DNA from 4 places in the Anaerolentibacter hominis genome. Region 1 is predicted to be linked to each of the others. Evidence: predicted binding sites of a transcription regulator. Region 1 holds the regulator's gene; each other region holds the start of a gene.

Region 1 (4,218 bases):
CGATCCGCTTGAATACATCGTCGCCGGTAAAGAGAAATGAGGCCAGCAGATTGCGGATCTTTGTATTATCAAGCCAGGGATACTCGTCCTGAATTTCATCAAAGACAGTCTTATCCATATTGAGAACGTGATGCTCCTGATCGTAATAACCGATTTTAACCTTGGAACCCAGGCGGATATCCCCTGCATCCGCGGGCAGCAGACCATTTATTATTTTTAATATTGTGGTTTTGCCGGTGCCGTTTTTACCGATGATCGCTACCTTTTCCTCGCGTTTAATGGAGAATGATAAGTCCCAGAACAAGGTCTGACTGCCGAAAGCTTTTGCCAGCCCTTCCACATCCAGAACATCGGTTCCGCTGACGATGGATGGAGTCAGCTCTATGGATATCTGCGCTTCCTCGGTAACGGGCTTATCCAGCACGTCCATTTTGTTCAGCAGCTTTTCGCGGCTTTCCGCCCGCCGGATGGATTTTTCCCGGTTGAAGGAGCGCAGCTTTGCTATCACTTCCTCCTGATGGCGGATTTCCCTCTGCTGATTCAGGTATTGTTTAATCTGAGCGTCCCGAAGCATCGCTTTCTTTTTGGCGTAGTCGGTGTAATTTCCTATATAACAGGAAGCACTGCACCGCTCAATTTCCACAACCTTGCCAACTACCTTATCCAGAAAATACCGGTCATGAGATACAATGACAACCGTACCTTTATAATTCAGAAGATAATTTTCCAGCCAGGCGATGGACACGAGATCCAGATGGTTGGTCGGCTCGTCCAGAAGGATGATATCCGGCCTGGAAAGGAGAAGCTTACCCAGGAAAACCCTGGTTTTCTGACCGCCGGAAAGAGTAGAAACAGATTTGGTAAATTCCTCTTCCTCAAACCCCAGTCCTTTAAGAACCCCGGTTACTTCACTTTTATACGCATAACCGTTCTGCTGTTCAAATTCATGGTTCAATCTGGCGTACCGATCCAGCGCATCCTTAAGTTCCGGCCCGGAGAGGGAGGCCATCTCGTTTTCCAATGTGCGGATACGGTCATTCAATGCAATAACGTCCGCCTTAACGGAAAGAAGTTCCTCATAGATGGACCGTTCTGATGTCAGATCCTGATGCTGGGCCAGATAACCGATGGTGGTATCCTTGGCTAAAATCACTTCCCCTGCATCCGCAGCCAGTTCGCCCATGATGATTTTAAGAAGAGTCGATTTGCCGGCCCCGTTCATTCCGATAACGGCGGCCTTTTCCCGTTCATTTATATGAAAAGATATATTCTCTAAAATTTTGTCTGTTCCAAACGATTTACATATCCCCTGGCATGCAAGTATCATATCGTCACCTGTTATTCTTAATTTACGCGCGGCCGGCCCGGATGCAGGTTTCCTCCGTCCGAAACAGCCGCTGTTCTGTGCATTCGTACTTGATTATACTGGCAAAAATACAGGCTGTCAAATTGACAACAGTATTCCTTTCTTATATAATGAAACATAGTATTCAGGGGCAATAGAGGCTGGCCTGTGATCTGTACGGTGTAAGAAGAGAAGAAAGCCGGAGCGTTTGTACGGGAGGGAAACATGAGCAGTAAATATATTTCTTTGGCAGTGATTCGGAGACTGCCCACCTATTATAGGTATCTGGGCAGATTAATGGAGAATAATGTGGAACGGATTTCCTCCAAGGAACTGAGCGAGGAACTGCAGATGACTGCTTCCCAGATCCGTCAGGATCTGAATAATTTTGGCGGGTTTGGCCAGCAGGGATATGGTTATAATGTAGAAAATTTATATAACGAGATTGGAAAAATCCTGGGCGTGGATCAGCCGCACAATATGATCATTATTGGAGCCGGAAACCTGGGCCAGGCGCTTGCAAATTATACAACTTTTGAGAAAAGGAACTTTAAAATAATCGGTATTTTTGATGTGAATCCTAAATTTATCGGAATGACGATAAGAGGGGTTGAGATCAGAGACGTGGACGAGCTGGAGGAATTTATCAAGAGCAATGAGGTCCATATGGCGGCTCTTACGATTCCGAAGAATCATGCGCCGAAGGTGGCTTCTGACATTGTGAAATGGGGCGTTAAGTCAATCTGGAATTTTGCGCCCGTGGATTTGAAACTGCCGTCAGATGTACTGGTAGAGAATGTCCATCTGCTGGACAGTCTGATGCGTTTGTCCTACAGTCTGAAGGCACTGGAGGAAGAGAAGAGAGTATAAGCCCGGGAATAGCCGGATTTGGAGAAATTATGATTCTGGGACTTGGAACAGATTTGATTGAGAACGGCAGAATTGAAAAGGCTTGTGAAAAAGAACGGTTTCTTGCGAAGTATTACACGGAACAGGAAATGGTTCTTCTTCAATATAGGAGGGCAAGTGCCGCGGGAAACTTTGCCGTGAAGGAAGCGGCGGCGAAGGCTCTGGGGACGGGATTCCGCACATTTTCACCCATTCATGTGGAGGTGCTCAGGGATGAGCTTGGCAAACCCTTCGTCACATTCCGCGGCGAAGCGGCTAAGATTGCTGAAAGGATGGGAGTCCGGAAGATACATGTTTCGATTTCTGATACCGCGCTCTATGCGGTGGCGGTGGTGATACTTGAAGATTAGGGAAATGCAGGCATGCATTTCCCTCTGACATAGAAGCAGGGATTATGGAAATGAACATTTTAGTCGATGAAAAAGAAATGAAAGATATTGATTCCTACTCCATCCATACGGCGGGTATTCCCTCGCTGGAGCTGATGGAGCGGGCGGCGGCAGCAGTTGCCGACTGTGTTGAACAGAGCATTCATGTACAGGACCGGATACTTGCTGTCTGCGGGTCGGGAAACAACGGCGGAGACGGCGTTGCGGCGGCCAGAATTTTAAAGAACCGGGGTTATCAGGCGGATGTACTTTATTGCGGCAGCAGAGAGCATGCCAGCGCGGAGAACAGAGAACAGATCCGAAGGGCAGAACTTTCAGGGGTTGCCATCTATGACAATATTGCTCTGGAAGAATATACTGTAATTGTGGATGCTGTTTTTGGCATCGGGCTCTCAAGACCGCTGGAAGGAAAATACCGGGAGTTGGCAGAGCAGATTAATGGCTCGGGACTGCCGGTTTTTGCTGTGGATATCCCTTCCGGTATTCACGGAGGAAGCGGTTTAACGCTTGGCACAGCGATCAGGGCAACGGAGACCATAACATTTGGTTACGAGAAGACCGGACTGGTTCTATATCCGGGGAGAGAGTACGCTGGAAAAGTGACCGTTGCGGATATTGGATTCTCGCCGGAAGGAGAGAAGCGGGTAAATCCTGCCTGTTTTACTTATGGCAGGGAAGATATCAGCAGACTGCCGGCCCGTCCGGCCTATTCAAACAAAGGGACATTCGGGCGGGTGCTGGTCATTGCCGGAAGCAAAACTATATCCGGCGCCGCCTATTTATCTGCTGCCGGCGCTTACCGGATGGGAGCGGGACTGGTACGGGTGCTGACCAGACCGGAAAACAGAACAATTCTGGGCACGCTGCTGCCGGAAGCTTTGCTGGACACCTATGAAAATCCCGTGCTGGAGGAGCAAAAGATCCTGGATGCACTGTCCTGGGCAAGTGCGGTTGTAATCGGGCCTGGCATAGGCAGGGATCAGACAGCGGAGGATCTGGTGGAGCTTGTCATAAGCCGGGTTTTAGTACCGATCGTGATTGATGCGGACGCCCTTTATTTTCTGAACGGGCCGATCCCTGATCAGGCAATCCTGACTCCCCACCTGAAAGAGATGGCTGCACTGGCAGGCACAAGCGTGCAGGATATCGCGGGAGACTTAAGAGGAACAGCCTGGAGATTCACAAAAAATAATGGGGGAATTCTGGTTCTGAAAGACGCGGCCACACTGGTTGCCAACGGCCAACGGATGTATATCAATAAGTCCGGGTGCAGCGGCATGGCGACGGGAGGCTCGGGAGACGTTCTGACCGGGATTCTGGCCGGACTTCTGGCCCAGGGAATGGAACCTTTTGACGCGGCCTGCCTGGGAGTATATCTGCATGGCAGTGCAGGAGAGGCGGCAGCCGGGCAAAAGACGGAATACTGTATGATGGCAAGTGATATCATCGAATTATTGCCGAGGATAATAAAGGAGAGCATAAACCAATGAAAGAATATTACCGGGTATGTGCCGACATCGATCTGGATGCCATTTATGACAATATAGAAGAGACAAGAAAACGACTGAATCCACA
Region 2 (4,218 bases), on a different contig from region 1:
GCCGCCGCGGCCTCTCAAGCCACTGTCCAGAATAAGCTGGATCACTTCGTCGGGAGTCATAGTTGTCAGAACCTTGCCAAGAGCCTCATAGCCGCCGGTTCCTATGTACTCGTCAATCACTTCCGGATTGATGACACCACAGTTGCGAAGTGCGATTCTGTGCTGTTTTTTATAGAAGGCAGTTTCATTTAAGGATTTAATTCCGTCTTCTTCAACAGTCTCATTGTATAACAGACGAGTAACAATTCTACCCTTCAATAAATGTTCTTCTACAATTTCCGGGATATCTTCCGTTTTAACCATAGAATAAAAGGCAGCTTCCGGATAAACAATCATGATGGGACCCAGAGCGCAGAGGCCATGACATCCTGTCTGAACAACAGCCACTTCGTTGGTCAGACCCTGTTTATCAATTTCTTCCTGCAGTGTCTTCATGATTTCCAGACTTCCTGAGGAAGTACATCCGGTTCCACCGCAAACCAAAACGTGTGAACGATACATATGTTTTTGTCCTCCTTAGGATTCGAGATTTGCAGAATTAATGGTATATTTATTGACAATCTGACCGCGGATCAGGTGCTGTTCCACCACTTCCTGTGCTTTCTCCGGAGTCATTTTAATATAAGTAACTTTTTCTTTGCCGGGCTCCATAACCTCGACAATCGGTTCATACTGACAAAGTCCGATGCAGCCCGTCTGGGTTACAACAACATTATCCAGCTTCTTCTCGGCAACGGCATCTGCCAGTGCGGTCAGAACCGGTCTTGCCCCGCTGGCAATACCACAGGTAGCCATACCTACAACAACTCTGGTTTTGGCCTCATTATCTTCGGAACGCATATTAACCTGTGCCTGCATTCTTTCACGTATAGCCTTAAGTTCCTCAAGACTCTTCATAGGGTTTACCTCCTTATACTCAAACGTTGACGCCCTGATCAACTTCCAGTTTATTTTCTGATAAAAATTCTTTTATGTATGCGGAAACATCCGGAGAAGAAAAGGAAATATCTTCCCCCAGAATCTCACGAAACTCCCTGGTGTCCAGCGTGAAGCTTCTGTCGTCAAACCGGTAGGTATAGACAAAATCAATTTCCGGATGCATAGTCACCATCATATGGATCGTGCCGGTCATATCTCCAAGAGGCATCCTGTCAATATGAGACAGGGTAAAAGAAGCGATCACCACAGTCCCCGCATTTAATACGGATTCAATGGAAAAGCTTCCGCCGGTGCTTTCGGCAGCCTGCTTGAAAAACGGCACTCCAAGACCTACTTTCCTGGTAGTCCGGGTGGTGAAGAACGGGTCCATGACTTTCTGTATCTGTTCCTTCGTCATCCCGCATCCATTGTCCCGTATGGTCACTGTTAATGTGTCCTCTGACGTGTCCACCGCAACGATGATTTCCACAAGATCTGCCTGTGCCCGCACCGAATTCTCCGCTACATCCAGAATATTCAGAGAGATTTCCGTCATCATAGGCTTAATATTTTGCCAGAATATCGTCGAGATCGTCTACCGTAAGCCGGCCGTAAACCTCATCATTGATCATCAAGACAGGCGCCAGGCCGCAGGCACCTACACAACGGCAGGCATCCAGAGAAAACTTGCCGTCCGGTGTACATTCACCGCTGGCAATTCCCAGCTTTTCGGAAAGCTTGTTGAAGAGATCGCCGGAACCCTTAACATAACATGCGGTACCAAGACAGACTGAAATTGTGTTTTCCCCTTTCGGATTTAACGAAAACTGGGAATAGAAAGTAGCAACACCGTAAATTTTTTCAAGCGGAACATTCAGTTCATCGGAAATCATGGTTTGAACTTCAATCGGAAGATAACCGTAAATTTCCTGCGCCTTCTGAAGGATCGGCATTAAAGAACCTTTATCGTCTTTATGCTCGGCAATCATTGCACGAAGAGCGGTTTCCTGCTCCTTCGTTCCCTGAAAAGGCAAAGATTGTTTCTTAGAATCCATTTTAAACCTCCTCAATTCCGGGATCTTACCAGGAAGACCCCCTGTGTTAGACATAAGCCCTCCCTGCCTGCTGGCAACAGCCCTTGGGCAAAGAAAGGTAACAGCTTACATAAAGCCTGTGTACAAACAACAAAACAAGACATCTCAGCATTAATTCCGAGGTGCTTATTGATCCAAGCCGCGGTAAAAACCACAAGGCTTTGTACATCCCATATGTTAAAATTATGTCAATGATATAAGATTATAGCATAGGAACAGCCAAAAATCTACAATGTTAAATATTTAACATTAATTACCTCAAAAAATACAAAATAATCTACAAGGCCGTCAGAATACAATTCTAATTGAAAAACAAAAATAGCAATGTTATACTAAGAAGTAATAAAAAATGCACACAATTTAGTGGAAATGTTACGAACGCGCCATGTAAGAATACAAAGCTGTAACTGGACGAGGAGCTCGCTCCTCAGGGACAGTTGCAGGTTTGTATTCTTAAGCGGCGAAGCCGCAAAGCGAGCAGCAGCGGAGCAGATGCGAGCTTTAACATGGCGCGGAAACAGAGAGCAGAGTTTGTATTTTTACATGGCGAAGCTGCAAAGCGAGCAGATGCGAGCTTTAACATGGCTTATTTCACTTGGGACGGGTTCATAAATAGCATAGCGAGCAAACAGAGTCTCTCCGGATCACCGGCTGGGACTCCTATATATAAAGGAGGCGGATTATATGACTGTTGGAGATATAAAAGAGATACTGGGTGCCAGCCTGATTTGCGGAGAGGAGTATTTAAATAAGGAAGTACATACGGCCTGCGGGTCCGACATGATGAGCGATGTACTGGCCTATGTAAAGGACCAGTCCGTGCTGCTAAGCGGTCTGTGCAATCCACAGGTAATACGAACGGCAGAGATGATGGATATCGTCTGTATTGTATTTGTAAGAGGAAAGAACCCGGATGACGGGATGGTTGACCTGGCAAAGGATGGGGGCATAGCCCTGATGACAACACAGCACAGGATGTTTACAGCCTGCGGTATGCTGTATGAAAAAGGACTGCGGGGAGGTACTCGTATTGGCTGATGCAATTAAACTTCACTATGAGGTATCGGGCGAAGATTTTACCCGGGCAGGGGAGGCCTCCAGTGATGTAAAGAAAAAACTCAAGCAGATGGACGTGGACCCCGATGCTGTGAGGAAGGTGGCCATTGCCATGTATGAAGGAGAAATCAACATGGTCATTCATGCGAACGGCGGGGATATTGACGTGGAGATTCGTCCGGATGAAATTATCATGATTTTAAAGGATGTTGGTCCTGGAATTGAAGATGTCGGAAAGGCAATGCAGGAGGGATATTCCACAGCACCTGATAACATCCGTTCTCTGGGATTCGGGGCTGGGATGGGCCTGCCAAACATGAAAAAATATTCGGATGATATGAAGATTGACACCGTGATCGGGACGGGAACAACGGTTACGATGAAAGTTTATATATAATGAAGAATGAAAAATGAATAGTGAAGAACGGTGAGAAAGAGTAATGAAGAATGAAAAGTGAATAGTGAAGAACGGTGAGAAAGAGTAATGAGGAATGAAAAGTGAATAGTGAAGAACGGTGAGAAAGAGTAATGAAGAATGAAAAGTGAATAGTGAAGAACGGTGAGAAAGAGTAATGAAGAATGAAAAATGAATAGTGAAGAACGATGAGAATGACAATGAAGTTTTTCGTTTTTCATCCTTCATTCTTTACTATTCATTAAAAAGTGGAAAGGGGGCTTCTTCGAATGGATAAGTTTTTTAATTCCGTGCGTCTGGATGAGAGCCTTTGTAAGGGTTGTATCAACTGCATTAAGCGCTGTCCTACCCAGGCGATCCGGGTGAGGAACGGCAAGGCAGTGATTACGAAGGAATTCTGCATTGACTGCGGGGAGTGCATTCGGATTTGTCCGCACCATGCGAAGCATGCGATTTATGATCCTCTCAGTATTATGGATCAGTTTGAATATACGGTAGCACTGCCAGCTCCTTCCCTTTATGGTCAGTTTAACAATCTGGAGGATGTGAATGTTGTTTTGTCCGGGTTAAAGGATATGGGGTTTGATGACGTATTTGAGGTGAGCGGGGCGGCGGAACTTGTTTCTGAGATGTCCAGGGATTATGTCCGCACCCATAAGGATCAGTGGCCTCTGATCAGCACGGCATGTCCTTCGATCGTGCGCTTGATCCGGGTACGCTTTCCTAATTTGATTG
Region 3 (4,218 bases), on a different contig from region 1:
CTCTACCTGATCGAAAATCTCACAGTGAACATACTCTTCACGGTTTCTCAGCTGATATAAAACTTTATTTACATAGCCCAGCTGTGTCATAGAAGGATCTGTAACGATAAATGCTTTGGTAATTCCAGGCATTTTGCTCAGATAGCTTATGGCACCCGGCTCAAAATAAATCTTGTTCGGTATTTTAAACCACTGCATGTTTACTCTCCTCTTTGCAACACGTTTTACATTCACCAGGTCGACAGCAGATACGTTATGTGTTGTAGAGTTGCCGCCGTAAGAGCCGCAGCCCAGAGTAAGAGAAGGCATGTTGGAGTTATACAGATCGCCGATACCGCCGTGAGTGGACGGGGAGTTAACCAGGATACGTCCTGTCTTCATGCGGTTGGAGAACTCTTCAATTACCTTTTCATCTGTAGAATGGATTACGGAAGAATGACCCATACCGCCGTTAGCCAGCATCTCCTCGCAGAGTCTCATACCGTCTTCTACATCCTTTGCCTTAACAACAGCCAGTACCGGTGACAGTTTTTCCTTGGAGAGCGGATATTTTGCTCCTACGCCGTCCAGCTCAACGCACAGGATCTTGGTATCTTCCGGAATCGTAATCCCTGCCATCTCAGCAATCTTGTATGCAGGCTGTCCTACAATTGCAGGATTAACTGCCATTTTCTCCAGATTGATAACAACCGGCTCCAGCTTCTTAATTTCTTCTTTCGTTGCAAAGTAACATCCTGCTTTTTTCATCAGGTCAATTACTTCTTTATAAACAGATGCTTCAATGATCGCAGCCTGCTCAGAAGCACAGATCATACCATTATCAAAAGATTTGGAAAGCACCAGATCGTTTACAGATCTTTTCAATTTTGCAGTCTTCTCAATAAAGCAAGGTACGTTACCAGGACCTACGCCAAGTGCCGGTTTACCGCAGGAATAAGCTGCTTTTACCATGCCCGGTCCGCCGGTAGCCAGAATCATGGATACCCCTGGATGATTCATCAGGATGTTGGTTGCTTCAATAGAAGGATGCTCAATCCACTGAATACAGTTTGCAGGAGCCCCTGCTTTTACCGCTGCGTTCAGAACCGCTTTCGCAGCCGCCATGGAACACTGCTGAGCGTTTGGATGGAAACCGAAGATAATCGGGTTTCTTGTCTTTACGCAGGTTATACTTTTGAACAAAGTTGTTGAGGTAGGGTTAGTTACCGGAGTAACACCTGCTACAACGCCGATCGGCTCTGCAACCAGCATATAGTCCTCTTCTTCATTATCCTCAATAATGCCGACGGTCTTCTGATATTTAATAGAATGCCAGATATACTCTGTCGCGAAAATATTCTTGGTGATCTTGTCCTCATAGATACCGCGGCCTGTTTCTTCCACAGCCATCTTTGCCAGCTCTTCCTGTTTTGCCAGACCTGCCAGAGCCATCTCGTGTACGATATTATCGATGGTCTCCTGATCCAGCTCCATAAACTCCTTCAGTGCTTCCTGGGCTTTCGCAACCAGTGCATCTACTTCCTCCTGAGGGGTAGGTATTGCCTGTTTTTTCTCTGCCATTGTAGCAGCCTCCTTCTTAATCTCTATTTGTTAATTTTTTAACATTCTTAGTTGCCTAATTCCATTAACTACAATACCATGCAGTTAAAGAATTGAGAGATATTTTTAATACATACGTCCTATATGGATTATTATATAGCAGCTTCCCACACCGGGCAAGTACTATATTTCCGTGTTGATCCATCTGCTTCTTTCCCCTGATTAACCCTCCGTAATCTCCAGACGATTGCCGTCCGGATCGCCGATACAGCTCTCATAGTAACCATCCCCGGTCACACGCGGAGCAGAATAGAGAGGATACCCCTCTTTCACAAGCCGTTCCGTCAGACGGTCCACATCCTCCCTGGTGCCTGCCTGAAAAGCCAGATGGGTAAGCCCGGTACACGGATATTCATTCTCATTTTCCTTTAACTCCGGTCTCCACATCAGTTCCAGCCTGGCGCCGTCCTGAAATGTAATAAAATAGGTTTCCAGTCCTGTTGCCGGATTTCTGTATTTCTTATTGGAAACGCCTTCAAAATACGTCTCGTAAAAGTTTCTCATTCCCTCCAGGTCTTTCGTATTAATTGCAACATGCTCAATCCTCATACAATCCCTCCGTTCATTTCCGCATTGTCTGTATTTCATTACAGCATTCCGGTTTTATTTTATCATATCCGACAGATATCTTCCATGTATTTTCTATGATTTCTCATTTATATTATCAATCATTTCCTACCTTTGTTTGACTTTCTGCCAGGACTGTCCTGGTTCTTTCCTTACCAGAATCTTCTTAATGCCGTTTTAGTAAATCTATAAGAATTTTTTCAGATTTCGGACACAGTCTGTTCACGTTTCCCTAGTATACTTTAGATAGTGACAGGAGCCACATATAAAACCCCACTTAAAATATTTACCCGGCATGGCCGGAGCTAAGTAAATTCAAGAACCCCTCCTCTCCTGTCACAAAGAGTTTTTTTCCATCTTGATTGACCTTCTTATAGCATAAGAAAAAAAGAAGCCTTGCGTACCCCCGCAGGGCTTCTGGTCTGTTTAAGGGGCGGTTACAATCAATGTTAAAAAGAGGACAGCAAAATTGCCGTCCTCTTTTATGTCTTATATATCTCTTGCTCTTTAACTCAATTCCGCATGCAGTTTAATAATTCCTCCGTATAATATTCACCGGATAATAACGCATCGTGCCATCCTGGGCAATACAGGTAATATTGACCATATTAGAACCCGCGTTCAGCGTCTTCGTCCCGGTGCCCATCACCGTTGCCAGTGAAGATACCGGTACGGCTTTCACATTGACAGAGTTCACATAGTAAGGTACTTCAACCGTATATACCAGTCCTTCCTCCCCTCGGATTGTAAAAGTGGGGGAGAGGGTGTATCCTGTTACCTCCAGGCTCTGAAGCCAGTTGTTCGGATGCAGAATACCAATCGGAGCCGGGCTGGTGATAGCCGGCATGTTGTCAAATACCGGGATGGAGAATACCAGCGCAGTCTCATCCATCACGGAATAAGCCGCTTTCGTCTTCACAGACTCTGCATAAGGAGCCTCCACATTGGCCATATACTGGTGAGAATAGGTAGAGCGGTCCGTCACGTTGAATTTCTGCAGATAAACCGTATCCTGTCCTCTTGCAATATAGTTGGAACCGATATAATAAGCTCCGCCCACAATGGACTTATATGGGTTGTCCCATGGAATCATGTAAGAAGCATTCGTGGAAGTATTTGTACTTCCGGTCTTGGCAAATTCCAGGCCCTTCTTCACCGCGCTTCCGCTGGCACTGTTATTCGCCCCGATATTATAGAAATTATAATACCCTTCGTAGCCTGCATAGGTTCCGGTCACCGAAGCGGAAACTGTGGTGGTTCCGGTCACTACTTCCTGCTTGATCCGGGCTGCCAGATGATAAGGACTGACGCCTGAATACTGTGCCGCTTCCATAATTGTCTGGCTGTATGTCTTGGTCACCGTGCTGGCTGCAATCTGGGCAGCCGTGGCATTCGGCGGGAGATACCCCTCCGTATAAGAATACGTTTTCTGATAAAACGGTGTGTTTCTTAAGATTGCTTCCACTCCGGCCTGGGTCTGCGTCTTGCTGTCATAGGAAAGCGTCTCAAACATATAAACATAATCGTCGCTGATCCAGTTGCGCGGGTCCATGTAGTATTCCACCGCAAGTTTGGATGCTGTTACCCAGGCAGTCCCATCGTAAACGGTAAACTCATCCGTCGCGAAATTGTAACAGCCTGTATCAAACGATTTGTAGGAAATGGGCTTGGTATTTGTGACCAGGTTTTTCCCCGGAGTTGTCTGATTCAGGATTGCTGAATTCCAGTCCAGCCCAGTATGGTACGCCTTAAATACCCAGGTGGGATGTTTGGTATGTAATAGTCTCAGTGCCGGTTTATAGCTGTCCGGGAATCTCTGTTCCGTCATATATGCTTCAAACTGGGCATCTGTCATGGGAACTTCCGGTTTAGCCGGATCTTCCTTATCATCCGGATCATCTTTCTCGTCCGGATCTTCCTTCTCATCTGGATCGTCTTTCTCATCCGGATCATCTTTTTTATCCGGATCTTCTTTTACCGGATCGAGTTTTACATATTCTCCGGATATAAAGCCGGTCATTTCCGTCTTTTGATAAGTAAAGGTCACTTCAT
Region 4 (4,218 bases), on a different contig from region 1:
GCTGAATGCTTCGCCGTTCTTAGTTTCTTCTGCTCTGTAGCGGGTATTCTCAAGAAGAACGATGTCGCCGTCTTTCATTGCATCAACAGCGGCTTTTGCGTTCGGGCCCACAACCTCAGGATCTGCCGCGAACTTTACTTCCTGTCCAAGCAGCTCTGCCAGTCTCTTTGCAACCGGTGCCAGAGACAATTCCGGTTTCGGCTCACCCTTCGGTTTGCCAAGATGGGAGCAAAGAATCACTTTGCCGCCGTCGGCAACCAGTTTCTTGATGGTAGGAAGTGCTGCTACCAGACGGTTCTCATCGGTAATTTTGCCTTCCTGAAGCGGTACATTAAAATCACAGCGAACCAGAACTTTTTTACCCTTTACATTGATATCATCAATTGATTTCTTATTTAACATAGTCTCGTTCCTTTCCCTACACAATTTTGTTTATCCGCATTCTCTCACACCGGACAGCCGCCGATCATGACAGAATCCTGAATACAGCTTGATTCATCCGACGAAAACGGGCCCGGTCCTACAAACAGACCGGACCCGGTTAGGATCAATACAATTGATATAACTTATTCGATTATGCTAATTCAGCAAAATATTTGATCGTTCTTACCATCTGGCTTGTGTAAGAATTCTCATTGTCATACCAGGAAACAACTTTAACTAAAGTTGTGCCGTCGCCCATATCCATACATTTGGTCTGAGTTGCATCGAACAGAGAACCATATGTGATACCGATGATATCAGAAGAAACCAGTTCTTCCTCTGTGTAACCGAAGGACTCGGAAGCTGCTGCTTTCATAGCTGCATTTACATCATCAGCGGAAACAGTGCCGTCACAGATAGCAACCAACTGTGTCAGAGAACCGGTCGGTACCGGAACACGCTGTGCACAGCCGTCTAATACGCCGTTTAACTCCGGAATAACAAGGCCGATTGCTTTTGCAGCACCGGTGGAGTTCGGAACAATATTAACTGCAGCTGCACGGGCTCTTCTCAGATCGCCTTTTCTCTGAGGACCATCCAGAGTCATCTGATCACCTGTGTAAGCATGAATTGTGGTCATATAACCTTTTTTGATTTTAGCCAGGTTATTCAGAGTATTAGCCATAGGAGCCAGGCAGTTTGTTGTACAGGAAGCTGCAGAAACTACAGTATCTGTAGGTTTCAGAATATTTTCATTTACACTGTATACTACGGTAGGAAGATCATTTCCTGCTGGAGCAGAAATAACAACTTTCTTAGCGCCGGCTTTGATATGAGCCTCTGCTTTTGCTTTAGAGGTAAAGAAACCGGTACACTCTAATACAACATCTACATCCAGATCACCCCAAGGAAGAGCGGTCGGATCAGCCTGTGCATAGATTTTGATTTCTTTGCCATCTACTGTGATGGAATCTTCACCAGATGTAACTTTGTCACCCAGAGCGTATCTGCCCTGTGCTGAATCATATTTTAATAAGTGAGCTAACATCTTAGGGCTTGTCAGATCGTTGATTGCTACGATCTCGTAACCCTCAGCGCCAAACATCTGTCTGAATGCAAGACGTCCGATACGTCCAAAACCATTAATTGCTACTTTTACTGCCATGATTTTTTCCTCCTAGAAAAGATAAATTTTATTAGAAATGCCTGTCCCTCTGCGAAACAGGCCAAACCCCGCCGTTGACCGGGGGGCTTCACGGACGCTTCCATCCGCCGCCTTTACATAAGGGACATAAGCCATTTGCCAATGATTGACAAATTTTTCGCAAAGCTTGTTTTCATTCTAAACCATATATTTAAAAAATGCAAGGGGGAATCTACAACCTTCTGTAAATATCCGCATACTTTTCCGCCGACTGTTTCCAGGAATAATCTTCTGCCATCGCCCTGTCGATAATCTTATTCCATTCTTTCTTTTTATTGTAATATATGGATTTTGCATACCCGATAATATCCAGCATCTCATGGGCATTGTAATTGGCAAATGAAAATCCGGTCCCGGTCCCTTCGTACTCATTGTAAGGCTGCACCGTATCTTTCAGGCCGCCGGTTTCACGTACAATCGGCAGCGTTCCGTATCTCATACTGATCAGCTGACTCAGGCCGCAGGGTTCAAAGAGGGACGGCATCAGAAACGCGTCGCAGGATGCATAAATCTTATGGGCTCTCTCCTCGTTATAGAAAATATTTGCAGATACGCGGCCTTTATACTTCCACTCATAATGGCGGAACATATTTTCATATTTGGGATCGCCGGTTCCCAGAATCACAAACTGGATATCCTCGCTGCATAACTCATCCATAACGTAATCGATCAGATCCAGTCCCTTCTGATCCGTCAGCCTGGACACCAGGCCCAGCATAAAGGTGCGGTGATTCTCTGTAAGCCCCAGCTCCTGCTGCAGCTGCTTTTTATTCTTAATCTTCTCCCTGCGGAAATTCGAAGCGTTAAAATGCCTTGCAATCAACGGGTCAGTCCCCGGATTCCACTCCTTATAATCAATCCCGTTTACAATTCCCTCCAGCACATTACTCCTGGCATTTAACAGACCGTCCAGGCCCTCTCCGTAAAAACTGGTCCGGATCTCCTCTGCGTAGGACCTGCTCACCGTGGTAACATAGTCCGCATAGACCAAACCGCCCTTTAAATAATTGGCGTCGCCGTAAGCTTCCAGCTTATCCGGCGTGAAATAGTAGGAAGAAAGTCCGGTGATATCTTTAACCGTCTGTACATCCCACACGCCCTGAAACTTCAGATTGTGAATGGTGATCATACTGCGGATGCCCTGATAAAATGCTCCCTCCGCAAAACTGTCCTTTAGATAAACCGGAATCAGCCCGGTCTGCCAGTCGTGACAGTGAATGATATCCGGCCGGAAATCCAGCAGAGGCAGGGCTGAAAGCGCCGCCTTGCAGAAAAATGCAAATTTCTCCACATCCTCATAAATATTCCCATATGGCTGCGTCCCCGCAAAATAATATTCATTGTCGATAAAGTAATACCTTATCCCTTCGTACTCCAGTTCAAACACACCCACATACTGGCTTCTCCAGGCCAGATCCATGTAGAATGTGGCGACAGGCTTCATTTGATTCTTCCATTTTTCCGCTATCATGACATACTTTGGAAGTATGACGCGCACATCGAACTCCTCCGGGTCCAGATTCTGCGGCAGCGATCCCACCACGTCCGCCAGCCCTCCGGTTTTGATAAACGGTACGCATTCCGATGCGGCAAACAAAATATTTTTCATAGACATTACCCTCCTATGACATCTTCTGAATCCTATTATACATGAATCTTACGTGTATTGAAAGCTGAAATATAAAAGGGCACGAGGCTTAAGCTGATCCCCGTGCCCGGAATATCCTATCCAATAAAACCAGAATATACCACCCTAATATGTTCATTTGTCCTTAATACGGAATGTTCTTCTCCTTGTCCGTGTGCCTTTTAGACACAATCGGCCCTTTTTACCTTAAAAAAGGGCAAAATAATAACCGTCTCTTCCGAACTGTCCAAACTTTGTCTTTCGTAAACGGTTTCTCAGATAAATATGCGGCTTTAAATGAATCAGATTTATTGTTGTGTCTTATACTGCAATCTGATCTTGTCTGCGATCAGGGCAACAAACTCTGAGTTGGTCGGTTTCCCCTTGCCGTTACTCACCGTATAACCAAATAATTCGTCAATTGTATCCATTTTGCCTCGGCTCCATGCGACTTCAATCGCGTGACGAATCGCCCGTTCTACACGGCTGGCCGTTGTTTTGTGCTTCTTAGCAATGGTCGGATACAGAATTTTTGTGATCGAATTCAACATTTCCTGATCATCCACAGACATCATAATGGCATCCCGCAGATACTGATACCCTTTAATATGGGCGGGAACACCTATCTCATGGATAATATCTGTGACATCGGCTTCCAGATTATGTACCTGCGCCATACTCTTAACCGGCTCATTCATTTTCACCGGAGCAGTGATCTGCACCTGATTTTTAATTCTGGACAAAACGACATTATTGTCAAACGGTTTCATGATGTAATAATTGGCGCCCAGTTCAAACGCATTTTCTGCAATTCCCTCCTGGCCTATTGCAGTAAGCACTATAAATCGAGGTATCTTTGTCATATTCCGCAATGTTTTTACCTTTTCCAGTACACCCAAACCATCCAGTTTCGGCATAATAAGATCCAGCAGAACCACATCCGGCGTCTTTTCCTTAATCATAT

Evidence for each region. The regulator Rex, encoded in region 1, represses fermentation and respiration genes when NADH is low (regulators of the CRP and FNR family bind a similar motif). The targets are predictions, from matches to a motif close to ATTGTTAANTANTTAACAAT.
Region 2: the regulator Rex is predicted to act here: its motif matches at 2,244-2,263, upstream of ABCW47_RS00470 (NADH-quinone oxidoreductase subunit NuoE family protein).
Region 3: the regulator Rex is predicted to act here: its motif matches at 1,587-1,606, upstream of adhE (bifunctional acetaldehyde-CoA/alcohol dehydrogenase).
Region 4: the regulator Rex is predicted to act here: its motif matches at 1,733-1,752, upstream of gap (type I glyceraldehyde-3-phosphate dehydrogenase).

Annotation. Positions count from the first base shown of each region.
Region 1 is NZ_JAWDIX010000004.1:136,893-141,110, forward strand. It holds gene ABCW47_RS13020 (ABC-F family ATP-binding cassette domain-containing protein) at 1-1,327, opposite strand, end outside; gene ABCW47_RS13025 (redox-sensing transcriptional repressor Rex) at 1,571-2,215, shown strand; gene acpS (holo-ACP synthase) at 2,245-2,604, shown strand; gene ABCW47_RS13035 (NAD(P)H-hydrate dehydratase) at 2,649-4,133, shown strand; gene alr (alanine racemase) at 4,130-4,218, shown strand, end outside.
Region 2 is NZ_JAWDIX010000001.1:119,722-123,939, forward strand. It holds gene ABCW47_RS00455 (NADH-ubiquinone oxidoreductase-F iron-sulfur binding region domain-containing protein) at 1-501, opposite strand, end outside; gene ABCW47_RS00460 ((2Fe-2S) ferredoxin domain-containing protein) at 517-897, opposite strand; gene ABCW47_RS00465 (ATP-binding protein) at 917-1,477, opposite strand; gene ABCW47_RS00470 (NADH-quinone oxidoreductase subunit NuoE family protein) at 1,482-1,973, opposite strand; gene ABCW47_RS00475 (DRTGG domain-containing protein) at 2,697-3,050, shown strand; gene ABCW47_RS00480 (ATP-binding protein) at 3,043-3,465, shown strand; gene ABCW47_RS00485 ([Fe-Fe] hydrogenase large subunit C-terminal domain-containing protein) at 3,753-4,218, shown strand, end outside.
Region 3 is NZ_JAWDIX010000001.1:556,898-561,115, reverse strand. It holds gene adhE (bifunctional acetaldehyde-CoA/alcohol dehydrogenase) at 1-1,560, opposite strand, end outside; gene ABCW47_RS02460 (VOC family protein) at 1,762-2,148, opposite strand; gene ABCW47_RS02455 (hypothetical protein) at 2,696-4,218, opposite strand, start outside.
Region 4 is NZ_JAWDIX010000002.1:244,945-249,162, reverse strand. It holds gene ABCW47_RS10340 (phosphoglycerate kinase) at 1-402, opposite strand, end outside; gene gap (type I glyceraldehyde-3-phosphate dehydrogenase) at 575-1,588, opposite strand; gene glgA (glycogen synthase GlgA) at 1,800-3,236, opposite strand; gene spo0A (sporulation transcription factor Spo0A) at 3,563-4,218, opposite strand, start outside.